3 regions of the Streptomyces sp. NPDC050549 genome follow, and region 1 is predicted to be linked to each of the others. Evidence: riboswitches for the same ligand, from Rfam matches in the RefSeq annotation. Region 1 holds a riboswitch; each other region holds the start of a gene.

The links. A riboswitch is a leader RNA that binds a small molecule or an ion and turns the genes downstream of it on or off. The one in region 1 is predicted to bind cyclic di-AMP.
Region 2: it holds a riboswitch for cyclic di-AMP, as region 1 does, so the genes downstream of both, AB0I51_RS14025 (transglycosylase family protein) here and AB0I51_RS45670 (M23 family metallopeptidase) in region 1, are expected to answer to the same signal.
Region 3: it holds a riboswitch for cyclic di-AMP, as region 1 does, so the genes downstream of both, AB0I51_RS42905 (NlpC/P60 family protein) here and AB0I51_RS45670 (M23 family metallopeptidase) in region 1, are expected to answer to the same signal.

Annotation. Positions count from the first base shown of each region.
Region 1 covers NZ_JBFAJD010000067.1:6,994-16,795, forward strand. Annotated here, with positions in the region: gene AB0I51_RS45655 (DNA topoisomerase IV subunit A) at 1-557, opposite strand, end outside; gene AB0I51_RS45660 (pitrilysin family protein) at 891-2,255, shown strand; gene AB0I51_RS45665 (pitrilysin family protein) at 2,252-3,640, shown strand; cyclic di-AMP (ydaO/yuaA leader) riboswitch at 3,841-4,004, shown strand; gene AB0I51_RS45670 (M23 family metallopeptidase) at 4,018-4,773, shown strand; gene AB0I51_RS45675 (GntR family transcriptional regulator) at 4,961-5,656, shown strand; gene AB0I51_RS45680 (HPr family phosphocarrier protein) at 5,818-6,099, opposite strand; gene AB0I51_RS45685 (GNAT family N-acetyltransferase) at 6,288-9,092, shown strand; gene AB0I51_RS45690 (DUF5998 family protein) at 9,212-9,799, shown strand; gene AB0I51_RS45695 (nucleotide pyrophosphatase/phosphodiesterase family protein) at 9,799-9,802, shown strand, end outside.
Region 2 covers NZ_JBFAJD010000008.1:1,497-11,298, reverse strand. Annotated here, with positions in the region: gene AB0I51_RS14045 (Ppx/GppA phosphatase family protein) at 1-408, opposite strand, end outside; partial or broken gene AB0I51_RS14040 (DUF501 domain-containing protein) at 565-1,017, opposite strand; gene AB0I51_RS14035 (septum formation initiator family protein) at 1,066-1,542, opposite strand; gene eno (phosphopyruvate hydratase) at 1,653-2,939, opposite strand; gene AB0I51_RS14025 (transglycosylase family protein) at 3,265-3,954, opposite strand; cyclic di-AMP (ydaO/yuaA leader) riboswitch at 3,964-4,137, opposite strand; gene AB0I51_RS14020 (transglycosylase family protein) at 4,331-5,335, opposite strand; gene AB0I51_RS14015 (cytochrome P450) at 5,526-6,884, opposite strand; gene AB0I51_RS14010 (hypothetical protein) at 6,881-9,253, opposite strand; gene AB0I51_RS14005 (nucleoside triphosphate pyrophosphohydrolase) at 9,319-9,802, opposite strand, start outside.
Region 3 covers NZ_JBFAJD010000051.1:47,124-56,925, forward strand. Annotated here, with positions in the region: gene AB0I51_RS42885 (LacI family DNA-binding transcriptional regulator) at 1-936, shown strand, start outside; gene gndA (NADP-dependent phosphogluconate dehydrogenase) at 991-2,460, opposite strand; gene AB0I51_RS42895 (endonuclease/exonuclease/phosphatase family protein) at 2,638-3,498, shown strand; gene AB0I51_RS42900 (hypothetical protein) at 3,505-3,969, opposite strand; gene AB0I51_RS42905 (NlpC/P60 family protein) at 4,176-5,912, opposite strand; cyclic di-AMP (ydaO/yuaA leader) riboswitch at 5,921-6,094, opposite strand; gene AB0I51_RS42910 (DUF1996 domain-containing protein) at 6,429-8,510, shown strand; gene AB0I51_RS42915 (glyceraldehyde-3-phosphate dehydrogenase) at 8,594-9,802, opposite strand, start outside.

The DNA of each region.
Region 1 (9,802 bases):
ATGCCCGACGAGCCGTTCACCAGGAGGTTCGGGAAGGCGGCGGGCAGGGCCACCGGCTCCCGCTCCTGGCCGTCGTAGTTCGGGGCGAAGTCGACCGTGTCCTCGTCGATCGACTCGGTCATCAGGTTCGCGGCCTCGGACGGCCGGCACTCGGTGTACCGCATGGCGGCGGGCGGGTCGTCGTTGCCCAGCGAGCCGAAGTTGCCGTGGCCGTCGGCCAGGGGGACGCGCATGGAGAAGGGCTGGGCCATGCGCACCAGGGCGTCGTAGATCGAGGCGTCGCCGTGCGGGTGCAGCTTGCCCATGACCTCGCCGACGACACGCGCGCACTTCACATAGCCGCGGTCGGGGCGAAGGCCCATCTCGTCCATCTGGTAGACGATCCGGCGGTGGACCGGCTTCAGGCCGTCCCGGGCGTCCGGCAGGGCCCGGGAGTAGATGACCGAGTAGGCGTACTCAAGGTAGGAGCCCTGCATCTCGTCGACGACGTCGATGTCGAGGATCCGCTCCTCGAACGAGTCGTCGGGCGGCGGGGTCTTCGTGCTGCGGCGGGCCATCGCTGCCGGCTCCTCTTTTCTGGTCGCTCGCCTGGGGGTCGCTCCCCTTCGGCTCACTCTTGCTGAAGCGTGAACGGGGTCTTGACGTGAACCATTGTGGACCGCGGCACTGACAACGCGGACCAGGACCCGGCGTTGGCCGCTCGGCTCCGTCACCGACGGCTGCCGCGTGGGTCCACGTGTGCGACTGCCCGCAGGCTACGCGATCTCGCTCTCGGCGTACGTCCGCCGGGAACTTCGCCGACGGTCCGCACGCTTGCATACAGTGGCGGGACGAGCAGGATTTCTGCGGTTCCAGCCAGAGAATCCGCGATCGAAGGGACGTACATGCCCATGGGTCACACGGCCACCGCCGAGGCAGGGTCCGGCGGTCTGACAGCGACCGAACACCGTTTGGCCAACGGTCTGCGCGTGGTGCTCTCCGAGGACCACCTGACCCCGGTCGCGGCGGTGTGCCTCTGGTACGACGTCGGTTCCCGCCACGAGGTCAAGGGGCGTACCGGCCTGGCTCACCTCTTCGAGCACCTGATGTTCCAGGGCTCCGGACAGGTGAAGGGCAACGGCCACTTCGAACTGGTGCAGGGCGCGGGCGGTTCGCTCAACGGCACCACCAGTTTCGAACGCACCAACTACTTCGAGACCATGCCCACCCACCAGTTGGAGCTCGCCCTCTGGCTGGAGGCCGACCGCATGGGCTCCCTGCTCGCCGCTCTGGACGACGAGTCGATGGAGAACCAGCGGGACGTCGTCAAGAACGAGCGCCGCCAGCGCTACGACAACGTGCCCTACGGGACGGCCTTCGAGAAGCTGACCGCCCTCGCCTACCCGGAGGGCCACCCCTACCACCACACGCCCATCGGCTCGATGGCGGACCTGGACGCGGCCACCCTGGAGGACGCGCGCGCGTTCTTCCGCACCTACTACGCGCCCAACAACGCCGTGCTGTCCGTGGTCGGCGACATCGACCCCGAGCAGACGCTCGCCTGGATCGAGAAGTACTTCGGGTCCATCGCTGCGCACGACGGCAAGCCCACACCCCGTGACGGCTCACTGCCCGACACGATGGGCGGCGAACTGCGCGAGATCGTCGAGGAGGAGGTCCCGGCCCGCGCCCTGATGTGCGCCTACCGGCTCCCGGAGGACGGCACGCGCGCGTCCGACGCGGCCGACCTCGCCCTCACCATCCTCGGCGGCGGCGAGTCCTCGCTCCTCTACAACCGCCTCGTACGACGCGACCGTACGGCCGTCGCCGCCGGCTTCGGTCTGCTGCGGCTGGCCGGAGCACCCTCCCTGGGGTGGCTGGACGTCAAGACGTCCGGGGACGTCGAGGTGCCCGTCATCGAGGCCGCCATCGACGAGGAGCTCGCCCGGTTCGCCGCGGAGGGCCCCACGGCCGAGGAAATGGAGCGCGCCCAGGCCCAGTTGGAGCGCGAGTGGCTGGACCGGCTGGGCACGGTCGCGGGCCGCGCGGACGAACTGTGCCGGTACGCCGTCCTGTTCGGTGACCCGCAGCTCGCCCTGACCGCCGTACAGCGCGTCCTGGACGTGACGGCGGAGGAGGTCCAGGAGGTCGCCAAGGCGCGCCTGCGGCCCGACAACCGCGCGGTGCTCGTCTACGAGCCGATCGCGGACGAGGATGCCGACGACGAAGCAGCAGCGGCCGAGGCCGGCGACGAGAACGAGGAGGCGGCCAAGTGACCGAGCTCGCCACGATGGAATTCCACCCGCAGCCCCAGGCGGGCGAGGCCAGGCCGTGGGCCTTCCCGGCGCCCGAGCGCGCGACGCTCGGCAACGGCCTGACCGTGCTGCGCTGCCACCGCCCCGGCCAGCAGGTCGTCGCCGTCGAGGTGCTCCTCGACGCGCCCCTGGAGGCCGAACCGGCCGGTCTGGACGGTGTCGCCACGATCACCGCACGTGCCTTCTCCGAGGGCACCGACAAGCACTCCGCCGAGGAGTTCGCCGCCGAGCTGGAGCGCTCCGGCGCCACCCTCGACGCGCACGCCGACCACCCCGGCATCCGGCTGAGCCTGGAGGTCCCGGCCTCGCGCCTGGCCAAGGGTCTCGGCCTGCTGTCGGACGCCCTCAGGGCGCCCGCCTTCGCCGACAGCGAGGTCGAGCGGCTGGTCCGCAACCGCCTCGACGAGATCCCGCACGAGACGGCCAACCCGTCCCGCCGCGCGGCCAAGGAGCTCGCCAAGGAGCTGTTCCCGGCGAGCGCGCGCATGTCGCGCCCGCGCCAGGGGACCGAGGAGACCGTCCAGAAGATCGACTCCGGGGCCGTACGCGCCTTCTACGACCGGCATGTCCGCCCCGCGACCGCCACCGTCGTGGTCGTCGGTGACCTCACCGGCATCGACCTGGACGCGCTGCTGGCCGACACCCTTGGCTCATGGACCGGCCCCGCCGGCCAGCCGCGCCCCGTGCCGCCGGTGACCGCCGACGACACCGGGCGGGTCGTGATCGTGCACCGGCCCGGCGCCGTCCAGACGCAGCTGCTCATCGGCCGCGTCGGAGCCGACCGGCACGACCGCGTGTGGCCGGCCCAGGTGCTCGGCACGTACTGCCTCGGCGGCACCCTCACCTCCCGCCTGGACCGCGTCCTGCGCGAGGAGAAGGGCTACACCTACGGTGTGCGGGCGTTCGGCCAGGTGCTGCGCTCGGCACCGGACGGCACGGGCGCGTCGATGCTCGCCATCAGCGGCTCCGTGGACACCCCGAACACGGGTCCGGCCCTGGACGACCTGTGGACGGTGCTGCGCAAGCTCGCCGAGGGCGGACTCACCGACGCCGAGCGGGACATCGCCGTGCAGAACCTCGTCGGGGTGGCGCCGCTCAAGTACGAGACCGCCGCCGCCGTGGCGAGCACGCTGGCCGACCAGGTCGAGCAGCACCTGCCCGACGACTACCAGGCGACGCTGTACCAGCAGCTCGCCGCGACCGGCACCGTGGAGGCCACCGCGGCGGTCGTCAACGCCTTCCCGGTGGACCGTCTGGTGACGATCCTCGTCGGCGACGCGGAGCAGATCAAGGAGCCCGTCGAGGCCCTCGGCATCGGCGAAGTGACCGTCGTTCCGGCGGAGTAGACGCAGTAGCGGCACGCGCGTGGGGGAGCCCTGGTGACTGAAGCGTCACCAGGGCTCCCTATTGTCCGAATTGGGGGAGAGGTTGCCCGTCTGCCCTGTGGCATGCGCAACAAAACCCGTGATCCGTTTGGGGATTGAAAGTGGCCCCCCTTAGCGTCGGTCCGGCTGTCCGTCAGGCACCGCGCCGCACTCGCGGCACCGGACAGTCATCGCCGAGTCCCCGTACGGCGCGAGCCAGGGGAGCCGGGGACCCACATGAGTCCCTGGGGTGAATCGGACGCCCGCGCGCGTGGCGGGGGAGTCCGTAGGAGACCTTCCTGCTCCGAACCCGTCAGCTAACCCGGTAGGCGAGAAGGAAGGAAAGGACCAGCCACTTCATGGCGTTCACCCGCGCCACCGGGAAGCACCGTCGCCCGAGCCGGACCCACCGCACCACCGTTCGCGCCGCGAGTGTCGCGGCTCTCGCCACCTCCGGCGTCGTAGGCACCCTGGCCGCCGCCCCGGCGTTCGCCGCGGAGCCCGCCCCCGAACAGACCGGCCTCACGCCCGTCGTCGCCATCGGCGACTCCGTGGCCGAGAAGATCGACGCCCAGGCCGTCGCCCAGAGGCAGGCCGCCGCCGAGACGCTCGCCGAGGAGACCGCCCGCGCCAAGGCCGCCGCCCAGGCCGAGGCGGCCCGTGAGGCCCAGGCGCGCGCCGCCCGCGAGGCCGAGCGCAAGAGGCTCAACACCTTCGTCGCGCCGGTCGCCAACTCCTATGTGTCCACCGGTTACAAGACCGGCGGCTCCCTGTGGTCCTCCGGCGCCCACACGGGCATCGACTTCCACGCCTCGACCGGTACCAGCGTCCACGCGGTGGGCTCCGGAACCGTCGTCGAGGCCGGCTGGGGCGGCTCGTACGGCAACGAAGTCGTGATCAGGATGGCCGACGGCATGTACACCATGTACGGCCACCTGTCGTCCATCGGTGTCTCCGTCGGCCAGAAGGTCACCCCGGGCCAGCAGATCGGTCTCTCCGGGGCCACCGGCAACGTCACCGGACCGCACCTCCACTTCGAGGCCCGCACGACCGCCGAGTACGGCTCCGACGTCGACCCCGTCGCCTACCTCCGCAAGCACGGCGTCAACGTCTGACGAGGTACTACCGCACTTCCCGGAGCCCCGGCCCGCAGGCCGGGGCTTTCGGCGTTTCCGGACCCCTTCTGTCCAAAAAATATCCATGGATTCCGGTCCGCCATCGGAAATTCCCGCTGATTGCAATAGAGTCACGGAACACACGTCAATCGTCGACGTTTCACGGGGATTAAGGCGGAGGTCGGACATGCGTATTCCGGCGCACTCGGTATGCACGGCGATCCGGGACGACATCGTCGCCGGTGTCTACGAGCGCGGCGGCCGGCTCACGGAGGAACTCCTCGCGCGCCGGTACGGCGTCTCGCGCGTCCCCGTGCGGGAGGCCCTGCGCACGCTGGAGGCGGAGGGGTTCGTGGTGACCCGGCGGCACGCGGGCGCGTGCGTCGCGGAACCGACCGAGCAGGAGGCCGCCGACCTGCTGGAGATGCGGATGCTGCTGGAGCCGCTCGGCGCCTCGCGGGCCGCCCAGCGGCGCACCGAGGCCCACCTCAAGGTGCTCCGCGGCCTCGTCAGGCTGGGCCAGGAGCGCGCCAGGAGGGGCAACAGCGAGGATCTGCGCTCCTTGGGCAGCTGGTTCCACGAGACGCTGGCCCAGGCCTCCGGAAGCCCCGCCCTGACCTCGATGCTGACCCAGCTGCGGCACAAGATCGCCTGGATGTACGTGGTGGACGCGCCGGCCAACCCCGTGGAGTCCTGGGCGGAGCACGGGGCGATCGTGGACGCAGTGGCGCGCGGCGACGCCGAGCGCGCGCGGGCGATCACCGCCCTGCACACCGAGCGCGCGGGCACCGCGCACCGGCTGCGCTTTCCCGGCGGCGCGAACGGCACGGACCGTGTGAGGACTTCGCAACCTCCCGTAAACATGTCGGGTCTCCGGCATTAACACGGGCGCCGTATACAAAGAGAGCGTAATTCGCGGGGGATTATTTCTGCTGCCCGCAAATGGAATTGCGAAGGGCTCGCCCGGTAATTCGGACGAGCCCTTCGAGGTTGCGGCACATCGGTTTTGCGGCGAAAACACCGCAACCATCAATTGCGGGTTGTTCAGACGGTCTCGGGAAGTTCCTCGAGACCCTCCGCGACCAGCTTCGCCAGCCGGTCGAGGGCCGCGTCCGCGCCCTCGGCGTCCGAGGCGAGGACGATCTCCTCGCCGCCCTGGGCGCCCAGGCCCAGGACCGCGAGCATGGAGGCCGCGTTGACGGGGTTGCCGTCGGCCTTGGCGATCGTCACGGGGATACCTGCGGCCGTGGTGGCCCGGACGAAGATGGAGGCGGGGCGGGCGTGAAGGCCCTCCGCCCAGCCGACGTTGACGCGGCGCTCAGCCATGTGATGCTGCCCTTCAGAGTCTCAGGGTTGTCTAGACCAGTTTCCCACACGTGAAGCGAGCCCGGAGCGGCCCCGTGGACCGTCCGGAGAAGGGTGTCGGACCGCGGCCTCGGTCCCACTTCCCCTCGCTGCTTTTCCCCACAGACTGCCTCGCGCCGTTGTCGGACGCGAGCCGTACGCTGGGGCCCATGCAGACCTCGTCGGACCGGCACGAGTACCCCGCCCACTGGGAAGCCGACGTCGTGCTGCGCGACGGAGGTACCGCGCGCGTCAGGCCCATCACCGTCGACGACGCCGATCGCCTGGTCAGCTTCTACGAGCAGGTCTCCGACGAGTCGAAGTACTACCGCTTCTTCGCGCCGTACCCTCGCCTGTCCGCCAAGGATGTCCACCGCTTCACGCACCACGACTTTGTGGACCGGGTGGGACTCGCGGCCACCGTCGGCGGCGAGTTCATCGCCACCGTACGCTATGACCGCATTAGTGCCGACGGGCGTCCCGCGTCCGCCCCCGCCGACGAGGCCGAGGTCGCCTTCCTCGTGCAGGACGCGCACCAGGGCAGGGGTGTCGCCTCCGCCCTCCTGGAGCACATCGCGGCCGTCGCCCGCGAGCGCGGCATCCGCCGCTTCGCCGCCGAGGTACTGCCCGCCAACAACAAGATGATCAAGGTGTTCACGGACGCCGGCTACACCCAGAAGCGCAGCTTCGAGGACGGCGTCGTACGCCTGGAGTTCGATCTCGAACCCACCGACAAGTCCCTCGCCGTGCAGCGCGCGCGGGAGCAGCGCGCCGAAGCGCGGTCCGTACGACGGCTGCTGGGGCCCGGCTCGGTCGCCGTCGTCGGCGTCGGACGTACCCCGGGAGGGGTGGGCCGCAGCGTCCTCGACAACATCAGGGACGCCGGGTTCACCGGCGGCCTGTACGCCGTGAACAAGGCCTTCCCGGAAGAGCAGAAGGAACTCGACGGGGTGCCGGCGTACCGCTCGGTGCGCGACATCGAAGGCCCCGTCGACCTCGCGGTCGTCGCCGTCCCGGTCGAACACGTCCCCCAGGTCGTCACCGAGTGCGGCGAACACGGGGTGCAGGGGCTCGTCGTGGTCACCGCCGGCTACGCCGAAAGCGGCCCCGAGGGACGCGAGCGTCAGCGCGAACTCGTCCGGCACGCGCGCACGTACGGCATGCGGATCATCGGGCCGAACGCCTTCGGGGTCATCAACACCGCCGCAGACGTACGGCTGAACGCGTCCCTCGCCCCCGAGATGCCGCGACCCGGACGCATCGGACTGTTCGCCCAGTCCGGCGCCATCGGTATCGCCCTGCTCTCCCGGCTGCACCGTCGCGGCGGCGGCGTCACCGGTGTCACGGGCGTCTCCACGTTCGTGTCGTCCGGCAACCGCGCGGACGTGTCCGGCAACGACGTCCTCCAGTACTGGTATGACGACCCCGACACCGACGTCGCCCTCATGTACCTGGAGTCCATCGGCAACCCCCGCAAGTTCACCCGTCTCGCCCGGCGCACCGCGGCGGCGAAGCCGCTGGTCGTGGTCCAGGGCGCCGGATCCGCCCCCCAGGGGCACGCCGTACGCGCGACACGCCTGCCGCACGCCACGGTGTCCGCGCTGCTGCGACAGGCCGGCGTGATCCGCGTCGAGACGATCACCGAACTCGTCGACACGGGGCTGCTGCTCGCGCGCCAGCCGCTGCCCGGCGGGCCACGGGTGGCGATCGTCGGGAACTCCGAGTCACTGGGACTGCTGACGTACGACGCGTGCCTCTCCGAGGGGCTGCGGCCGACGCCGCCGGTGGATCTGACGACGGCGGCGACAGCGGCGGACTTCCACCGGGCGCTGTCGGGGGCACTGGCCGACGACTCCTGCGATGCGGTGGTCGTGACCGCGATACCCACCGTGGGGGAGGGGCCGGAGGAGGACGCGGCGCTGGCGGAGGCGCTGCGGTCGGCGGCCGAGGCTGTTCCCGGGAAGCCGGTGCTCGTGGTGCACGTGGAACTCGGGGGACTCGCCGCGGCGCTGTCGGCCGCGATGAGTACGGCACCGCGGGCCGTTTCGAAACGGGGCGACACCCCCCGACCTGCGGACCGACCGTCCAACGCGGTGCAGACCCCCGAAGGCGTCGGCCTCATCCCCGCCTACCCCGCCGCCGAACGCGCGGTCCGTGCCCTCGCCGAAGCCGTGAAGTACGCCCAGTGGCGGCGCGAGGCCGTCGATCCCGGCCGGGTGCCCGAGTACGAGGACATCGACGAGAAGGGGGCCGCCGGGCTGATCGGCGGACTGCTCGCGCGCGGGCAGGGCCTCACACTCGGCGTCGACGAGACCTGCGAACTGCTCGGCATGTACGGCGTCGATGTCCACCGCGCGCTGCCCGCACCCACCCCCGAGGCCGCCGCAGAGGCCGCCCGCACCCTCGGCTACCCGGTCGCCCTCAAGGCCACCGCCCCGCACCTCAGACACCGCGCCGACCTGGGCGGCGTACGCCTGGATCTCGCGGACGAGGAGCAACTGCGGCGGGCGTACGCCGAGTTGGGCGAGCTGTTCGGCAGCCCGGAGGAGCTGCGGCCGGTGGTGCAGCGGATGGCGCCGCGCGGGGTCGACACCGTCGTACGGGCCGTCATCGATCCGGCGGCGGGAGCCGTGCTGTCGTTCGGGCTCGCCGGAGCCGCCTCGCAACTGCTCGGGGACACCGCGCACCGGCTCATTCCGGTCACGGACCGGGAGGCCGGTTCGCTGATCCGGTCGATCCGGACGGCACCCCTCCTGTTCGGCTGGCGCGGCTCGACCCCCGTCGACACGCCTGCACTGGAGGAGCTGCTGCTGCGGGTGTCGCGGCTGGTCGACGACCACCCCGAGGTGGTCGCGGTGACCCTGGAGCCGGTCGTCGTGGCCGCGCACGGCCTGAGCGTGCTCGGCGCCTCCGTCCGCCTGGCCCGACCGCCGGTCCGCGACGACCTCGGCCCGAGGACGCTTCCCGTGTACTGACGGGCGCCTTCCGCGCACCGGCGGACGCTTCCCGTGCTGACCCCGGGTACTGAGACGGCTGTGACAGGACCGTGCTCGGCGGTGCCTCGCAGTCAGTGGGCCACCGTAGGATGGACGTCATGGCCAAGACCAGTACGACGACCCAGGGGCTGCGTGCGGCGATCGAGCGCAGCGGCTACTACCCGGCCCTCGTGGCCGAGGCGGTGGAGGCCGCCGTGGGCGGCGAGCCGATCCGGTCGTTCCTGGTCCACCAGGAGACCACGTTCGACCAGAACGAGGTGCGCCGGCATGTGACCGTGCTCGTCCTCACCGGCAACCGCTTCATCGTCAGCCACACCGACGAGCAGGCCGCCGACAGCACCTCCCCGACGCCGTACGCCACGACGTCCACGGAGTCCGTGAAGATCGGCCGGATCTCGTCGGTGGTGCTCAGCCGCGTGGTCGCCAACCCGGAGTCTTACAAGCCGGGCACACCGCCCCGCGAGGTCGTGCTGACCATCGGCTGGGGTGCCGTCTCCCGGATCGACCTGGAGCCGGCCGCCTGCGGCGACCCCAACTGCGAGGCCGACCACGGCTACACGGGCAACTCGACGGCGGACGACCTGAGCCTGCGCGTCAGCGAGGCAGGGGACGGCCCGGAGACGGTGCAGCAGACCCTCGCCTTCGCACAGTCGCTCTCCGAGGCGACCGCGGACGTACCCCGCTGATGG
Region 2 (9,802 bases), on a different contig from region 1:
CTTGGTCGCGCCGGTGAAGGAGAGCTCCGCCTCCTCGTCGCCGGTGATCACCTCCGGCTCGACGCCCAGGATGTCCAGGACGCCCCGGACGAAGTCCTCGCGGTTAGAGGCGTCGCGGGAGGCCGACGTGGCCACGAAGCGGACCTTGTCGGCGCCCTTCTCGCGGATCACCTCCGCGTACTCGCGGCAGGCCGCGAACGTCCGCTCCAGCGCCTCGGGGGCCAGCCTGCCGGTCTTGTCCACGCCCTGGCCGAGCCGCACGATCGTCATCCGCCGGTCCAGCTCGCGCAGTTCACCCGTGGCCCCCGCGCCGGAGGCGCCGTCGGACACAGCCACGTCCGCGACGAGCAGCCGGATGGAGTTCGTACCGCAGTCGATCGCCGCGACACGGCTGAAACCCTCCTCCAGCAGCGGGACGTCGGAGAAGTAGGTGCTGCGGATCGCGGTGGGGTCGGAGGTCCCGGCGGTCCCGGCGGGCAGTTCGTCGGCCGGGTCCGGTGCCGCCAGCGGCTGTACGCACGGGCCCTTCGCCCACCACTCCGGCAGCATCGCGAGCGCCTCGTCGCCGAGCGGGTTGACGCCCGGGCCCGCGGCCAGGGAGTGGCCCACGAGGACGTGCAGGCACTTCACACGGTCCGGCATGCCGCCCGCGCTCGGGAAGCCCTCCAGGACCTCGATGGCGTCGCGGCGGGCGATGTAGTCCTCGTGCGCGGCACGGTACGCGGCGGCCAGTTCGGGGTCCGTCTGCAGCCGGGCCGTCATCTCCTTCATGACGCCGTTCGCCTCCAGCGTGCCGATCGCCGAGGCGGCCTTCGGGCACGTCAGGTAGTAGGTCGTCGGGAAGGGCGTGCCGTCGGGGAGGCGGGGGGCCGTCTCCACCACGTCGGGCTGTCCGCACGGGCAGCGGTGCGCGATCGCGCGCAGGCCGCGCGGCGGACGCCCGAGCTGCTGCTTGAATGCCTCGACATCCGCGTCGGTGGGCTCGGTGCGCGGAGTGGACGGCGGGGGCGTTTCCATGACTGTCTTCAGGACGTCTTTCTCTGGGTCAGTTCTCGCTGGCGGTTCTCACTGGTCGGAGGCGTCGGACTTGTCGACGCCGTCCCAGACGTTCGAGTACCAGGGACGGTCGGCCGCCCCCAGCTCGGCGCGCGACTGCTTGGCCGCGTCCGGGTCGATCACGATGTAGCCGGTCTCCCCGGGCATCACATAGTGCAGCCGCTGGCGGATCTGCTGTTCCGCGTACGAGTCGTCCTGCCAGCGTGCCTTGAGGTCGCGGAGCTGCTCGACGCGCTGCCGGGCCTGCTCCTGCTGCCGCTGGAGGTCGGAGATCTCGGCGCGCTGGGAGACGTACTGCCTTATCGGGTACGCCAGCGCCACGATCAGCGAGCAGAGCACCAGGGCGAGGAGGGCCGCCCGGCCGGTGAGCCGGGAGCGGCGGGCCTGCCGTTTGGTCTGGGAGCGGTAGACACGGGCCGCCGTCTGCTCGCCGAGCAGCTTGAGCCTGGTCGCGGTGGAGAACCGGTCCCGGTCCTTCACGGCCATGTCCCGCCTCCCCTTCACACGCGCGTACGTCCCCGCACACGGTACGGGACCGGGTGCGGGGACGTACGTACGACTGGCTATGGATTGACTGACCCGGTGGAACCCTGGGGTCAGCCCTTGAAGCGCGGGAAGGCGCTGCGGCCCGCGTACTCGGCGGCGTCGTCGAGGATCTCCTCGATGCGCAGCAGCTGGTTGTACTTGGCGACGCGGTCCGAGCGGGCCGGGGCGCCGGTCTTGATCTGACCGCAGTTCACCGCGACGGCGAGGTCGGCGATGGTGACGTCCTCGGTCTCGCCGGAACGGTGGGACATCATGCACTTGAAGCCGTTGCGCTGGGCCATCTCGACGGCGTCCAGGGTCTCGGTCAGCGAGCCGATCTGGTTCACCTTGACGAGCAGGGCGTTGGCGGTGCCCTCCTCGATGCCGCGGGCGAGGCGCTCCGGGTTGGTGACGAAGAGGTCGTCGCCGACGATCTGGACCTTGTCGCCGAGGCGGTCGGTGATGACCTTCCAGCCGGCCCAGTCGTCCTCGTACAGCGGGTCCTCGATGGAGACGAGCGGGTACGCGGAGACGAGCTCCTCGTAGTACTCGGTCATCTCGGCGGCCGAGCGGGACTTGCCCTCGAACTCGTACTTGCCGTCCTTGTAGAACTCGGACGCGGCGACGTCGAGTGCGAGCGCGATCTGCTCGCCGGGGACGTAACCGGCCTGCTTGATGGCCTCGAGGATGAGGTCGAGGGCGGCGCGGTTGGACTCCAGGTTCGGGGCGAAGCCGCCCTCGTCGCCGAGGCCGGTGGACAGGCCCTTGGTCTTCAGCACCTTCTTGAGGGTGTGGTAGACCTCGGCGCCCCAGCGCAGCGCCTCGGAGAAGGACTCCGCACCGATCGGGGCGATCATGAACTCCTGGATGTCCACGTTCGAGTCGGCGTGCGAGCCGCCGTTCAGGATGTTCATCATCGGAACGGGCAGCAGGTGCGCGTTCGGGCCGCCCAGGTAGCGGAAGAGAGGGAGGTCGGACGCCTCGGAGGCGGCGTGCGCGACGGCGAGGGAGACGCCGAGGATGGCGTTGGCGCCGAGCGAGCCCTTGTTGTCGGTGGCGTCCAGGTCGAACATCGCCTGGTCGATCAGGCGCTGCTCGGTGGCGTCGTAGCCGACGAGCTCCGGGCCGATCTGCTCGATGACGGCGAGGACGGCCTTCTCGACACCCTTGCCGCCGTAGCGGTTGGGGTCGCCGTCACGCAGCTCGATGGCTTCGAAGGCACCCGTGGAGGCGCCGGACGGAACGGCGGCACGACCCGTGCTGCCGTCGTCGAGGCCGACCTCGACCTCGACCGTGGGGTTGCCTCGGGAGTCCAGGATTTCCCGGGCTACGACGACGTCGATGGACGGCACGAGCATCTCCTTCTTGGGGTCTGACGCGGCTACGGCAACACCGCAGCGGCTCTGCGAGACGAGCCTAACCGGCTCCGGGCGATTGGCCATCCGGTCGGCCGCCTGATGGACAGAACCGAGAGTAAATTGTTTCCGAACGGAACAAAGAGTCCGGTAAAAGTGCGCGCGACTTGCAGAAGTGGGGACAAGCGCGGCGCACAAAAAAGCCCCGCCCCGGTGCGTACGGGGGAACACGCACCGGAGCGGGGAGCCCGTGGGGGACGGGGGTGACCCTCACGAGGCCTCCATGATGGAGTCCACGGATGTGAGGGCGCTGTGGTTCAGCTGAGGGCTACTTAAGGTGGAGCTGCTGACCCGGGTAGATGAAGTCGGCGTCGTCGATGATGCTCTTGTTCAGCTTGAACAGCTGCTGCCAGCCGCCCTTGACCTTGTGCTTCTCGGCGATGGAGCTGAGAGTGTCGCCCTTGACGACCTTGTACTCGCCGTCACCCTTCTTGACCTTCTTGCCGGTCGGGGTGGAGACGGTCTTCTTGGCGGCCGGGCGCTCGGCGGAGCGGGAGGCGGTCGTGTTGGACGTGGAGCGCTCGGTGGTGCTCTTGGAGGAGCTGTTCGAGCTGCTCGACGAGCTGGAGCTGCCGCCGGAGTAGGTGGCGCCCGACAGGCCGGTGCCGCAGACGGGCCAGGCACCCTTGCCCTGGGAGGCGAGAACCTTCTCCGCCACGGCGATCTGCTGGGACTTGGAGGCCTGGTTCGCGGTGGAGGCGTAGGCGGTGCCGCCGTACGCGGCCCACGTCGAGGCGGAGAACTGCAGGCCGCCGTAGTAGCCGTTGCCCGTGTTGATGGACCAGTTGCCGCCGGACTCGCAGCTGGCGACCGTGTCCCACTCGGAGGCGGTGGCGGCGGAGGCGTTGCCGGCCGCCATGAGCGGGGCGGCGATGGCGACGCCGGTCACGCCGGCGAGCGTGGCGACGCGGGTGGCCTTGGACGGACGGCGGTGCTTGCCCTTGCTGGAAAACAGCATGGAAAATCCCAATCCCCTCACCGACGCCTACGAGGTGAGCTGTCGGGTTCGGGCCGTGTGAGTTGCCCGGCCGCACACCTCTCGGTGCGCGGCTTAACCCCAAGCCGGTTCCGGTCGTCTCTCAACTCCCGGGCCCGGCACTTACCTTGGGTCCCCCGCTCCTGCCTACGGCGCTTGACGCGACGAATGTTCCCGGAGGCCGCTGGCAGGACTCGGCGTGTGCGGCAGCCGGGGCTCGTGGTGACGAGCGGCCTTGACCGTAGACACGGAATCGGCGGAATTTCAAAGACGATCAGGGCTTCTGAGACTCATCCCACACTTTCACCAAAGCGGACATTCGGCGCGAAGTGTGACGTGAACTCCCGCTGTTTTGCTGCTACTTTCCGCCCGTTTCAGCACTGACGTCCAAGGTCTGACCGGCGACAATCGCGGCCGGATCGGCGCCTATCACCTTTTTGTTCTCGGCGTAGAGCGCACGCCATCCGCCGTCGAAGCCAAGGGAGTCGGCGATGGACGCGAGGGAGTCGCCGGCGCGGACGGTGTACGCCTGGGGCACCGCACTCTCCCCGGAACTCTCGTCGGCACTCGCTCCGCGGTGCTTGCCGGTGGTCTGCTGCTCGACACCCTGGTCGCTTCCTTGATCGGCCGAGTCACCGAGCGCGCCGGTGTCGACGAGGCTCCACTTGCCCACCGCCTGCTCCGAGTTGTCCGATTCGTCGAGTTTCGGGGAAGCGGTGGTCGAGCTGTCACCCGCCGACGGAGTGGTGGACTTGTCGGACTTGGTGGGGTTGTCCGTCGCGGAGGGGGTCGGGCTCTGCGAATCGGAGGGAGTGGGTTCCGTGTTGCCGGAGTCGGACAGCCCGAACGATCCGGAGTCACCCGACGAGTCGTCGGAGGAATCGGAGGAGCCCGAGGAGCCCGAGGAGCTGGACGAGCCGGACGAGGTCGTCACGCCGGTCGACGGCGAGTCACTCGCGACGCCGGTGTCGACGTTCGCCGAGCCCGAGGTCGTCGTGAGGCCGGCGACCAACGCGCAGGTGACCCACTCGGAGGTGCCCTTGGCGTCGAGGATCTTCTCGGCGACGGCTATCTGCTGGGAACGGCTGGCGAGGTCGGCGGTCGGGGCGTAGTCCTCGCCGCCGTACTTGCTCCAGTCGTCCTGGGTCAGCTGGAGCCCGCCGTAGTGGCCGTTGCCGCTGTTCTCGCTCCAGGAGCCGCCGGTCTCGCACTCGGCCACCTTGTCCCAGGTGGTGCCGTCGGCGGCGTTCGCGGCGGCGGCGCCGAGGAGGGGGATGGCGATGGCGGAGCCGGTCACGCCGGCCGCGACGAGGATTGCCGGAGCCTGACGGGGGCGACGGTGACGACCGTTCCCGGAGAGCATGCGGAGGCCTTTCGCGTGACGACTGGGGGGAGCACGCGGCGGGTGCTGCGGGGCGCCGCGCTGGTATTCGAACGTAGCCGCAGTCGATCACCCGTCACAAGTTAATGCCACGTAGATCACGTGAAGATCACAGAGTTGAGGAACTGTCATCTTCGGGTTTACGGGGCGGGATCGCCTGTTCGGTCCAGGTTTACGAGGGTGTCTGCGGGGTTGGTGTGCCCGCTCGTGGCGTGAACTCCACGGGCAGGGTGCGCAGTCCGCGCATGATGAGGCCACCGCGCCAGCGCAAGTCGGCGGGATCCGCCGCGAGTTGGAGGTCGGGCAGGCGGGTGAGGAGCGTGGCGAGCGCGGTCTGCCCCTCCAGACGGGCGAGCGGGGCGCCGAGGCAGTAGTGGACGCCGTGGCCGTAGCCGAGGTGTTGATTGTCACGCCGCCCGAGATCCAGCACGTCGGGATCGGCGAACCGTTCCGGATCGCGGTCCGCGGCGGCCAGTACGACGAGTACGGGGTCGCCGGCCGCGATGTCCTGCCCGCCGAGCGTGAGGGGGCGAGTGGCGAAGCGCCAGGTCGCCAGCTCCACCGGGCCGTCGTAGCGCAGGAGTTCCTCGACGCCGGTTTCGAGGAGGCCGCGTTCGCCCGCGGCGAGGGACTTCTCCAGACGGGCGCGCTGCTCGGGATGGGTGAGGAGGGCGTAGGTGCCGTTGCCGATGAGGTTGACGGTCGTCTCGAAGCCGGCGAAGAGCAGGATGAAGGCCATCGCCGCGGCCTCGTTCTCGGTGAGGTGCTCGCCCTGGTCGGAGGCGCGGATGAGGGCGGAGATCAGGTCTTCGGTGGGAGCTGGGTCCGGGGTGCCGGGGGAGGTCCCGCCGGGGTGCGGGGCAGGGGCCTCGGAAAGGGCCGCGCGCTTGCGGTGGATGAGGTCGGCGAGATAGCCGCGCATCTTCTTCACGGACCGCGCGACTCCGCCCCTCGGTCCGCCCCCGTGCCGGATCATCATGCCCGCCCAGTCCCGGAAGTCGTCCTGGTCCTCGCGAGGGACGCCGAGCAGGTCGCAGATGGCGTAGATGGGGAGCGGGAAGGCGAAGTCGTGGATGAGGTCGGCGGAGCCGTCCGCTGCGAACCGGTCGATGAGATCGTCCGTCAACTCCTGCACCCGGGGCGCGAATTCGGCCACCCGGCGGGGTGTGAACGCCTTGCTGACCAGCCGTCGGAGCCGGGTGTGGTCCGGCGGGTCGATGTTGAGCAGATGCGTCATCAACTCCGCCTTGCGCTCGCCCGGGATACCGGTCTTGCCCTTGGCGTGCGCCGGTTCGTCGTGATGCGCGGGGTTCTTGGACAGCCGCGGGTCCGCGAGGGCGAGCTTGGCGTCGGCGTAACGCGTGACCAACCAGGCCTCCACTCCGCTGGGGAGGCGTGTCCTGTGCACGGGGGCGTGCTCACGGAGCCAGGCGTACGCGGGGTAGGGGTTGGTGGCGAACTCCCAGGTGAAGAGTTCGGGGGCGGAGGAGTGGGAGAGGTGGGGGTGCGGCTGGGCTGGCTGGTCTGTCACTCCTTGACGGTATCCGGGGTGGGGGCGCGCTCCGCGAGGGCCTTCAGGGCGGCGGGGTGGCCCATGTCGGCGGCTTTGCGGTACCAGGTCGTCGCCTCGTCGGGCCTGCCTTGTTTTTCGAGGAGGGTGGCCAGGCGGTAGGCGCCGTAGGAGTCGCCGGATTCGTGGGCCTTCTCGTACTGTTCGCGGGCCTTGTCGGGGTGACCTTGCTTTTCCAGTACGACGCCGTAGTGGGCGATGTCGAGAGGCCAGTCGTCAGTGTCCGCGAAATACGTCGCAGCGCTCTCCAACGGCTGGCTCCGGTCCCGCTCCAACTGTCGTTGCAGGTAACCCACCCACTCGTTGCCGTCGCTCGCCGCGCGCCCCAGCCATGCTTCGGCTTCCTCGCGCTCATTCTCCACGAGATGGCACAACGCCATGCTCAGAGCAACCTCGGTGTATCCCACGCTCGCCGCCGCGCCACAGTAATCACCCGCGGCTTCGACCTCCCCCTTTCCAAGCAGCACACCGCCCAAGCGGTGCGCGGCCTCCGGGTTGCCCTGCTCAGCTCCGGCCCTCAGCCACCGTTCCGCCCGCTCCAACAAGAGTTTGCCGAGCAGCGTCGCCGCGTCACCGTCCCCGGCGCCGGCGGCCGATTCCAGGAAGGCTTCCGCCTCCCTGGGCTCGCCGCGCTCCGCCAGCAGCCTCCCAAGGTGCCCCGCAGCCTCGGCCCGTCCCACTTTCGCGGCCCGCCGGAGCCAGGACTCGGCCTTCTCCCCCTCCCCAAGGCTCTCTTCAAGCAGGCCGAGGGCATGCATCGCCGACGCGTCCCCCGCCTCGGCCTGGCGCAGATACGCCTCCCGTGCCCCGGCGCCAACGCGCTCGACGTCGTACGCCGCCGGGTTCGCCCGTGCCGCCTCCAGCGCGCAGCCCCACACCCATTCGGCGACGGGCGGGAACGTCTCGTCCTGTTCCGCCGTGTGCACGAAATACGGCAGCACGTCCGCGAACGGTCCCTCCTCCCCTTCACCGCATCTCAGCGTGCGCAGCACCCCGTACCGTTTCCGCGCGGCCCACTCCCAGGCGTCGTCCAAAGACTCCCGGTCCAGCCCCGCAGTGCCGTACCCCTCATGCACGGTCACCAATAGGTCCTGCGACAAAGGCCCCTTCAGCCCGCACCGGGCCAGATCAACGGCCGCGCGCACCAGTGCGTACCCGCGAGGGTGCCGCTCGCGATTCGGGGCGAGTTGCCAGTCGTTCCAGAGGCGAGGCCCGACGGCGAGGTAGGTGGCGACGCCCACCGTGCCGCACTCGCGAGCCGCCTCGGTGAGCCGGGGATCATCCTCAGCCACCGCGCGCTCCAGGTCGGCGGTCCCCCAAGCACGGGGAAGTTCAACAAGCTGCGCCAGGCTCAGCAACCGCCCCTTCGCGGACGTCCCGACATACTTCTCGTACGCCTCCTCCCGCATCGTCGCCAGTACGACCGCCTCCAGGTCGGTCAGTTGGGCCAACAACCGCGGCTCCAGACCACCAGGCCCCAGATGGTCATCGAGGTCGTCGAGCCAGACGACACACCGCTCCGCCCGGCCCCGCAGCAGCGCGGGCAGCTTCCGCAGTTCCTCGTGCTGGGTGGGCACGAACACCGGGCGGTCAGGGAGCACTTGAGCCATCGCGGCCAGCGCGGTGCGCGACTTGCCCGCGTACGCGGGCCCGAGGACGACCACCAACCCGCCCTCCGAACTCGCCTGTTCCAACGCCGAGTCGACCGTCCCGTCCTGGTCCCTGCGCACATACGGCGGCAGCGCGGGCAGCCCCTTCACTCGGCGGGTCGGCCGGACCCCGTGTGTGCGCGGCTCGATGTCTTTCGCCAACGGCCAGTCCAGTGGAACGTGTTGGGCGTCGTCCGGGGGCGGGCCGGTGTACGCGTTGCGCACGTGCTGGACGCCGATGACCTGTCCGTTGAAGGTGGCACTGCGGAAGTCGATGTGGTCTCGGTCGGTGGGCTCAGGAAGTGGAGGCGGGCTCGTCGGTTGGCCTTTGTCGAGTAGCGCTCCGTCCTTGGGTGGGCGCAGCGCGTTCGGGCCGAACCGACCGATGAGGGAGCGGAGTTCGTCGGTCGCCATGGGGTTGGACGACCGCCGGAATCCCTCAAGCAGTTGACGACGCCACAGCGCCATCTGCCCCATACTGGGGGCCGTTCCCCTCCCCCCGTTGACGGTGCCGAGGTCCTGCGCATACGCATCCAGCCCACGCCGTCCGAGCCAGACGACGAATTCGGCCCGGACCGCCACCCAGTCCGTCCAGTCGGGCGATCCCAGACCCCACACCAACACGTCGACCGCCTCATCGGCCAGCCGCTCCAACTCCCCGTCGTCCACGCGCTCCCCCACACCCGAAACCGTCCCTGAGCCAACGGTACTGAGCCCAAGCCCCCTCCCCCGCCCAACCCGCTACATCACGCCCCGCCGCCGCTCTCCTCAACCCCCCTGATCGCATCCCGATAAGCCCGCCCCGCCGCCCGCAACGCAGCCTCCGGATCCACACCCTCCGCCTCCGCACGCACCGCCAACGCGAGCAACTCGTAACCGATGCCGTCGCCCCCCTCCGGCAGAGGCAACCGCACCTCAAGTCCCGCCGTACGCACGCGCGATGCCAGCTTCGCCGCGAGCGCCAGACCGGGCTGGCCCATCGGGATGCCCTCAGTAATAGAGGTACGGCGCTTCTCCTCCGCCTTCGTGCGCAGCCAATGTGCCTTGACCTCCTCGGGAGTCGACGCGGTCTCGTCGCCGAAGACGTGCGGGTGGCGGTGGATCAGCTTGGTGACGATGCCGCCGGCCACGTCGTCGATCGAGAAGGGGGTGTCGGGGTCCTCCTCGGCGATGCGGGCGTGGAAGACGACCTGGAGGAGGACGTCGCCCAGTTCCTCGCGCAGTTCGTCG
Region 3 (9,802 bases), on a different contig from region 1:
TACGCGGGTGTGAACGAGGAGACCCGCCGGCAGGTCCTCGCCGCTATGAAGGAACTGGGCTACCGGCCCAACAGTGCCGCCCGCGCGCTCAAGCGGGGTGAGTTCCGCACCATCGGCGTGATCACGTTCAACCTCTCCACCACGGGCAACATGCGCACCCTGGAGGCGATCGCCACCTCCGCCGCGCACGAGGGCTACGCCGTCACGCTGCTCCCGGTCGCCGTCCCCACCCAGGACGAGGTGCGCGGCGCCTTCTCCCGGCTGGGCGAACTCGCCGTCGACGCCGTCATCGCGATCATGGAGGTCCACCTCCTCGACGCGGCGACCATCTCGCTGCCGCCCCACGTCCAGGTGGTCGTGGCCGACTCCGACGCGGGCGACCGCTACAGCGTGGTCGACACCGACCAGAACGGCGGGGCGCGCGCCGCCGTACGCCATCTCCTCGACCTCGGCCATCGCACCGTCTGGCACCTCGCCGGACCCGAGGAGTCCTTCGCCGCCCAGCGCCGCGCCGACGCCTGGCGCGCCGAACTCACCGACGCCGGACGGCCCGTACCCCCCGTCGTCCGCGGCGACTGGTCCGCCGAGTCCGGCTACCGCGTGGGCCTGGAACTCGCCCAACAGGCCGACTGCACGGCCGTGTTCGCGGCCAACGACCAGATGGCCCTGGGCCTGCTGCGGGCCCTGCACGAGCGCGGCCGGCGCATCCCCGAGGACGTCAGCGTGATCGGCTTCGACGACATCCCCGAGGCCGGCTCCTTCCTGCCGCCCCTGACCACCGTCCACCAGGACTTCGCCGAGGTCGGCCGCCTGTGCGTACAGGGCGTTCTGCGCCGGATGCGGGACCGGGGCGACCAGCACGGCACCACCCTGGTGCCGACCGAGCTCGTGGTGCGCGCGAGTACGGCGGCGCCCGCCCTCGCCGTGGACGAGTAGCGGGCGCGAGACTTTCCGGCCCGCCTCAACGGGCGGGCCGGGCACCGGAGTTGGTCAGGCGGTCGTCTCCGGGCGGCCGGGCCGGGACCAGTGGGTGTGGAAGGTGCCGGAGCGGTCGGTACGCCCGTAGGTGTGGGCGCCGAAGAAGTCGCGCTGGCCCTGGAGCAGGGCGGCCGGCAGCCGCTCGGCGCGCAGCGTGTCGTAGTGAGACAGCGCGGCGGAGAACGCCGGGACGGGGATACCGCGCCGGGCTGCGGAGGCGACGACCTCGCGCCAGGGGACCTGCGCGTCGCCGATCTCCCGCGCGAAGGTCTCCTCGCCCAGCAGGCTGACCAGACCGGGGTCGGCCGTGTAGGCGGCGCGGATCCGGTCGAGGAAGGAGGCGCGGATAATGCAGCCGCCGCGCCAGATCCCGGCGACCGCGGCGAGGTCGATCGACCAGCCGTACTCGGTGGCCGCGTCCTGGATCATCTTCCAGCCCTGGTCGTAGGCGATGACCTTGGAGGCGTACAGCGCCTGTTCCACCTGGGCGGTGAAGCGGTCGGCCTCGGTGCGGCTGAGCGGGGGAGTGGTGCCGCCGGGCAGTCCGCGGTAGGCCGCGCGCAGGTCCGCCTGGCTGGAGGAGGCGCGGGCGAAGGTGGCCTGGGCGATCGCGGTGACCGGCGAACCCAGTTCCAGCGCGGTCTGCACGGTCCAGCGCCCGGTGCCCTTCTGGCCCGCCGCGTCCTTGACGATGTCGACGAACGCCCCGCCGGTCTCCGCGTCCGTGTGGGCGAGGACCTCGGCGGTGATCTCGATCAGGTAGGAGCCGAGCCGTCCCTCGTTCCAGCGGCGGAAGATGTCCGCGATCTCGGCGGGAGAGTAACCCCCGACCTGGCGCAGCAGGTCGTAGGCCTCGGCGATCAGCTGCATGTCGGCGTACTCGATGCCGTTGTGCACCATCTTCACGAAGTGCCCGGCGCCGTCCGTGCCGATGTGCGTGGAGCAGGGCTCCCCGTCGACCTTCGCGCTGACGGACTCGAACATCGGGCCGAGCACGGCGTACGACTCCGCCGAGCCGCCGGGCATGATCGACGGCCCGTTGAGCGCGCCCTCCTCGCCGCCGGAGACCCCGGCGCCGACGAAGTGGAGGCCCTGTTCGCGCAGGGCGGCCTCGCGGCGGCGGGTGTCGGCGAAGTGTGCGTTGCCGCCGTCGATGATCATGTCGCCGGGCTCCATCAGCGCGGCGAACTCGTCGATCACGGCGTCGGTGGCCGGTCCGGCCTGCACCATGATCATCAGGCGGCGGGGGCGTTCGAGGGCGGCCACGAACTCCTGTGCCGTCTCGGCCGGGACGAAGGCACCCTCGTCGCCGTACTCCTTCATCAACTCGTGGGTCCGGTGCGGCGACCGGTTGTGGACGGCGACCGTGTAGCCGTTGCGGGCGAAGTTGCGGGCCAGATTGCGGCCCATCACCCCCAGGCCGGTGACGCCGATCTGCGCGGTGGCGTCGGCGGCTGGGCTGTTCGGTGCGGATGCGTTCATGGGGTGCCTGTTCTCCGAGTCGGTGACGTGGCGGGTCGGCGCGGGGCGCCCATGACCGCTGGTACGTGTGTGATTGCGGATTGACTCGAAATTCCGCGTGATTGGGAGCGATCTTGTGGACAGCCGCACGGCGTGTTCCGCCGGATGCGAAGATCGCTTCCCTGGGAGGGAGCGGCCATGGGTGACATACGGGTGACGTGTGCGACGTTCAACGTGCTGCACGGTCAGCTGATCCGGCCGGACGGCCACCCGGCCGCCGCCCGCCCCGGCGAGGCCTCGGCACCCCTCGCCGAAGCCGTCGCGTCCCTGGACGTCGACGTGCTGGCCCTCCAGGAGGTCGACCGCTTCCAGGAACGCTCCGGCCGCGTCGACCAGGCGGCGGTCGCCGCCGCCGCGATGGGTGCCCTCGATTGGCGCTACGCGACCGCGCTGCACAGCCGTTTCGTGCCGGGCCGGGGCTGGGTCAACGATCCGGCCGACCCCGCGCCGCGCGTCCACGGAACCGAGGCACCGGAGCCCGAAGTCCCGTCACAGGGCGTCGCGTTGCTGTCCCGGCTGCCGGTCCGCGAGTGGCGGGCCCTACGGCTCTCTCCGGGCCCGCTGGCCGTGCCGCTGAAGGTTGCCGGGCGGACCGCTCCAGTGCTGGCCCGCGATCAGCCCAGGGCCGCCCTGGCCGCCGTACTGGAAGGACCGCGCGGCCCGTTCACCGCGGTGGCCGTCCATCTCTCGTTCGTACCGGGCTGGAACATCGGCCAGCTGCTCACCGTCCGCCGCTGGATCGCCGATCTGCCCCAACCCCAGCTGTTGCTGGGCGACTTCAACCTGATCGGCGCGCTGCCCCGGGTCGCCCTCAACGCGACCGCGCGGCACAGCTGGCGGGGTCCGCGCCGCTGGGCGACCTACCCCTCGCACCGCCCGCGCGTCCAGCTCGACCACATCCTGGCGACGGGGCTCGACGCGGACGCGGTGGGGACGGCGCGCACTCCGCGGACGGCGATCTCGGACCACCGGCCGCTGGTGGTGGAGCTGTCGTTCTGAGCCGGTTCAGTTCCACAGGGGATAGGTCACGACGTGCGCGAACCTGTCCGGCCTCCCGGCGGTGTACGTGAGGCTGATCCGGCCGTACTGCCGTACCCCCGGATGCCGCTTCCACGTCTGCGCGTTGTCGAGCCGTACGACCACCGGATACGAGTGGAACTTGCCGGCCGCGCAATAGGGTTTGCAGTCGTTCACCCAGTTGACGCCCGTCGCCGTCGCGGAGTTGGCGTCCCAGTTGGTCCAACGCAGCGACGCCAGTCGGCTGTTGCCGTCGCCGCAGGCAAGCATGAAATTGGCGGGGCGCACCTCGGCACGCCAGAGGCAGTCGACCAGCACGGGGACCGCGGGCTGCCGCTGGGCGACCGGTTGCGCGCGCACCGTCGCCGGGGCCGCGGACGAGGTGCCCACGGCAGGTGCGAGCAGGGCAGCGGCACAGACCGTGACGAGTCCGACCATGGTGTGTTTGTACATGTCCGCTCCCGGCCGCCTGTTCGTACTGTCGCTCCGCACCCGCACCGGCGGTGGGCCCGCCCGGCGGGACACGGTCGTCGTCCGTCGTCTCGTTCGACGCTACGACCGTGTCCTGGGTTCCACCACTCGTACAGACCAACGACGCGGCCCGCCGGGAGTAGCGGGGCGTACGCGAGCGGGGCCGGGAATCCCCGGACCCGGGCGGTTCAGGCGGGCCGTACGGCGCCCCGAATGGCAGCCGAACCGGCGTAGAAGATCGACTCCTCGCGTATCGGCGTGCCCGGGCTCGGCGCGTGGATCATCAGGCCGTTGCCGGTGTAGAGGCCGACGTGGTCGATGCTGTCGTAGAAGAAGATCAGATCGCCGGCGCGGATGTCGGTGAGGGGGACGAGGGCGCCGGCGCCCGACTGTTCCTGGGCGGTGCGCGGGAGCATTACGCCCGCCGCCTTCCAGGCGGCCTGGGTGAGGCTGGAGCAGTCGTACGCGTCCGGTCCCGCCGCGCCCCACAGGCAGGGCCTGCCGATCTGTGCGCGGGCGAAGGCGAGCGCGGTGGCGGTTTTGCTTTGGGCGCCGGCGTCCGGTGCGGTGGGGGTGACGGCGGCGGGCGTCGAGCTCATGGCCGGGGCCGGGGGGAGTGTGACTTCCGGGGCCATGGCTGGAGGGGCGGGGGGTGCGAGTGTGGGGGCGACGGACGGGGCCGCAGCGAAGGAGACCTCGGGGGCGGGGGCGGTCGGCTGCCATTCCTGCTGCGGCGGGCGCCAGGAAGGTTCCGGTGCGGGCTGCCAGGCGGGCTGGGCCGAGGGCTGCTGGGGGATCAGAGGTATCTGCCCGGTGGACCAAGCGGGTTGCTCGGTAACTGCGGGCATCTGGCCTGTGGACCACGTCTCTTGCTCGGTCACCGCGGGCATCTGCCCTGTGGACCAGACCTGTTGCTCGGTCACTACGGGGAATTGGCCGGTGGACCACGGCGGTTGCTGGGTCACTGCGGGCATCTGCCCTGTGGACCACGTCTCTTGCTCGGTCACCATGGGCATCTGTCCGGTGGACCAGGTGGTCTCCGGGGCGGACCAGGTCGTCTCCGGGAGCGGCCAGGTGGCGCCCGTCGGCGCGGTCTCGGTGCGCGGTGCGCCGATGGCCGGGAGCAGGTCCAGGCTCGCGGTGAGCGGGTCGAAGGCCGGTACCGGGGCGGTCGCGAACTGCTGTGGTGCCACGACGCGCGCGGGCGGCACCTCGACGGCCGGGGCGGGCGGTACCGGCGGCAGGTCGAGGACGGTCGCCGGAGGCGTCTGCGACATCTGGGCCTGAGCCATCTGCGCGATCTGGGCGATCTGGGACATCTGCGCCTGAGGTGCCTGCGTCTGCGACATCTGCGGCATCACAGGAGACTGCTGCATCTGCTGCATCTGCTGCATCTGCTGCATCTGCTGCATCTGCTGTGCGGCGGGAGGCAGCGCGGCGATGGGTGCCGCGGTCAACTCCGATGCGGAGGCCATGAGTTGCAGGGCAGTGGGCTCTGGTGCGGCGGTGGTCCCCGCGGTCAGTTCGGCCATGGCGCGGCCGGGCTGCGCTTCGACTGCGCCGCCGGTGCTCTGGGGCTCGGGACGTCGTTCGGAGCGCTCGGGGCGGGACTCGGCCGGGCGGGCCGGGGTCCTGCCGGGCGGCAGGATCGCCGGCACGGTCGGGCCCAGTTGAGTGCGCGCGCGGTCGAACAGCTGCCGGGTGACGGCTTCGACAGCGGGATCGGAAGGCCGCGACGCGCCGGGGCGGGGGTTGACACGCTTGCGCGGCCCCCCGGACATCGCACGTGTGGCGTTGTAGTTTCCAGTGGCCGTCTCGGCCCTGTCGTAAAGGGAGTTGATCCGCCGCTGGACTTCGTCGCGGCTGGGTCGGTCGTCCACGGTGGGGCCACTGCCTCCGGTGCGCGTGCGTCGTTCTGCCGGCATGGCAGACGTGCTCCTTCCGCTTTGCGCCTACCGGGTTAGCTGTCGGGTTCGGGCGTCGATCACGGAAGGTTTGCCCTACGGTCCTTGCCCTGAAGGGCAGTTGGACCGATTCACCCCAAGTTCGGTTGGGTCCCCGGCTCCGGCTGCCGCGAGCGGCACGCCGGACTCGGCGCAAGCCGTGCGGCCCGGCGCCGATCGCCGGAGTAGGTCGTACGGCCTGAACGTCAACTTAGCCAACGTGTGTGCCTCGTGTGAAGGTTGAAGCGCGATATGTCCGATACGTATTTGTGACCTTTACCTCGCCCTGGTGTGTCGAGGGGTCAGGAGCCCGCCGGGGCGGGTGATCCATAAGAGGTCGCTATGAATTTCCGGGACGGTTGAACACACCGGGACCGGGCTCCGTATTGGGACGGGGGATTTCCATGCCGGGACGAGCCGGGCCGACCGATACGTGTAGGAGCAACTTCCTTGGCACGCAACACGCGCAGACGCCCCACAGGCGCACGACGCGCGACGATGGCAGCAGTCGCCCTGATGCTGGGCGGCGGAGGACTGGTGGCGGCGAACGTCTACGCGTCGGCGTCCGAAGGCGGTTGGGGCGGTGACTCCGCCCAGCAAGGGTCTCCGGACGCGGCATCGCGAGGCGCGACGATCGACTGCCCGGACATCGGCACCCAGTTGACGACGGTGCCCGACGAGGCGAAGGCCGACGTCGACAAGGAACTCGCGAATCTGGACCAGCAGATAACCGAGGCCTACCAGAAACTCCGGGACTCGACGGAGTCCATACGCCAGGACGCATCCTTCGCCGACAACGAGATCATGAATCCGCTGAAGGAGAAGCGCGCGGCGACCATCGGACGGATCGACGACGCCATCGCACGCGTCGGGGACCGCCCGGAAGGACTCGACGCGCTCGCCGGCTGCACCCTGATCGCGCCCACGAACGAGACCGGCGACCAGGGCGGCAACGGCGACGACCAGAGCGCCAGTGCCAGTGCCAGTGCCAGCGCTTCCGGCCAGGGCGGTCAGGGCCAGCAGCAGACCACCAACGGGCCGGTCGCCTCGGACTACGCGGACATCACCTCCGTACAGCCGAACGTGAACGCTCCGCAGGAGCAGGCGGGTGCCTCGGGCGGCACGTTCGTCACCGCCTGCGGGGTGAACGCGAACGGCCTGTTCAACTCCGACAACGTGATCGTCGCGCCCGGTGTCACCAATGGCGCCCACCACTTCCACGACTACATCGGCAACCAGTCCAACAACGCCTTCGCGAGCGACCAGGATCTGGCGAACGCCGACACGAGCTGCGAGAACCCGGGCGACAAGTCCACCTACTACTGGCCTGTGCTGCGCCTCCAGAACGGCAAGCAGGAGCGCGACGCGGACAAGCCCGGCGGCGGCACCGAGGGCAACTCGGGTGAGATCGTCACGGCCAAGCAGGTCACGCTGACCTTCGAGGGCAACCCGCAGAGCAAGGTCGTCGCGATGCCGCGCCTGCTGCGTATCATCACCGGCGACGCGAAGGCCTTCGTCAACGGCCCGGCCAACGCCAACGCCTCCTGGAGCTGCACCGGGTTCGAGGACCGGCAGCTCAAGGACAAGTACCCGCTGTGCCCGGCGGGCAGCGACGTCGTGCGCACCTTCAAGTTCCAGAGCTGCTGGGACGGCCGCAACATCGACAGCGCCAACCATCGCACCCACGTGGCCTTCGAGGCCGCCGACGGCGCCTGCCCGGACGGTTTCAAGGCCATCCCGCAGCTGGTGCAGCGGATCGTCTACGCCGTCGACGCGCCGAGCCTCCAGGACGGCGGCAGGACGTCCCCGCTGTTCGCGGTGGACTCCTTCCCCGAGCAGCAGCACAAGCCCGTCACCGACCACGGCGACTTCATCAACGTCTTCTCCGAGGGCCTGATGAACGACATGGTCACCTGCATCAACAGCGGTGAGAAGTGCGGCGCCGGCACGGACAACGACCCCGGATCGGGCGGCGGTTCGGGCTCCGGCGGCGGTACCGGCGGGGACAACGGCTCGGGTACGGCCGGTGGCTCGGGTTCGGGCGGCGGCTCCGGTTCGAACGGCGGTTCGGGTCAGCCGCAGGAGTCTCCTACGGCCACTGAATCCGCTACGGCGACGCCCACCGAGACCGCGTCCGACGCGCCCGCCGGAAACGGTGGCAACAACGGGAGCGGCGGAAACAGCGGCGACAACGCGGGCAACGGCGGCAACGGAGGGACCGGCGACCAGCCCACCGCCGAGCCCGAGACCAGCGCCCCGGACACCCAGACCACCGACCCCGGAGACTTGACGACCGCCGTGTCGGTCCCCAAGGTCGACACGAAGACCGAAGGGTCCAAGTCGACCGAGACTCAGGGGAGTTCCGACAACAACGCCGGCGGTCAGGTCGGCAGTCCCGTGGCGACACCCCCCGCCTCGTCCTCGGGCGGCGAGAGCTACGCCGCCGTCGGCCCGAACCAGCCGCAGGCAGAGGGCGGCCTGGCGGAGACCGGAGCGAACCTGTGGCCGGCGGTGGCAGGAGCGCTGCTGCTCGTCGCCGGATTCGTCGTGCTGTACCGGGGTAAGCGCAGCACTCGCTGACACCTCGCTCGGCTGTGACGACAACGGCCCGGCCGCCCTCACCGGGGTGGCCGGGCCGTCGTACGTTCAGCGTGTTCCGGTGGTCAGACGGCGGGTGCCGGGTACGTCGGGTACTCGACCCCGGAGACGTGCTGGACGACCCGGACGACCTGGCAGGAGTAGCCGAACTCGTTGTCGTACCAGAGGTAGAGGATGGCGTTGTCGCCGTCGACCTTGGTGGCGCCCGCGTCGATGATCGAGGCGTGGCGGGATCCCATGAAGTCGCTCGACACCGCGTCGGGGGCGGTGGTGAAGTCGATCTGCCGTTTCAGCGGGGACGTCAGCGAGATGTTGCGGAGGTGGTCCAGGACCTCGGCGCGGGTGGTCCCGCGGCCGAGCCGCAGGCTGAGGATCGCGATCGAGACGTCCGGCACCGGGACGCGGATCGAGCTGCCGGTGATCGGGGCCTTGAGGTCGGGCAGCGCCTTGGCGACGGCGGACGCGGCACCGGTCTCGGTGATCACCATGTTGAGCGGCGCGGAACGGCCGCGGCGATCGGCCTTGTGGTAATTGTCCAGCAGGTTCTGGTCGTTGGTGAACGAGTGGACCGTCTCCACATGCCCGCGCAGCACACCGTACTCGTCGGCCATCGCCTTCAGCGGCGGCACGATCGCGTTGGTGGTGCAGGATGCGCAGGACAGGATCTGCTCGTCCGGCTTGATCGTGTCGTGGTTGACGCCGTGCACGATGTTGGGGACGTCGCCCTTGCCGGGCGCGGTCAGGACGACCTTGTCGATCCCGGGCCGCAGATGCTGCGAAAGGCCTTCCCGGTCACGCCACTTGCCCGTGTTGTCGATGAGGATGGCGTCCTTGATGCCGTACGCCGTGAAGTCGACCTCGGAGGGGTCGCTCGCGTAGATCACCTTGATCTCGTTGCCGTTGGCGACGATCGTGCTGCTCGACTCGTCGACGGTGATCGTGCCCTGGAACTGGCCGTGGATCGAGTCGCGGCGCAGCAGCGAGGCGCGCTTGACGATGTCCTGATCCCCGCCCTGGCGTACGACGATGGCGCGCAGCCGCAGACCGTTGCCCGAGCCGGCCTTCTCGATGAGCAGGCGGGCGACCAGGCGGCCGATGCGGCCGAAGCCGTAGAGCACGACATCGCGGCCCTCGCGGCACGCGATCTTGTTGGCGCCGGTGGCACCGGCGACGGCCTCGGCGGTGAACTCCTCGGCGGTCAGGCCGCGTTCGTCGGTGCGATGGGTGGCGGCGAGCATGCCGATGTCGATCTGGGAGGGGCCCAGGTCGAGCGT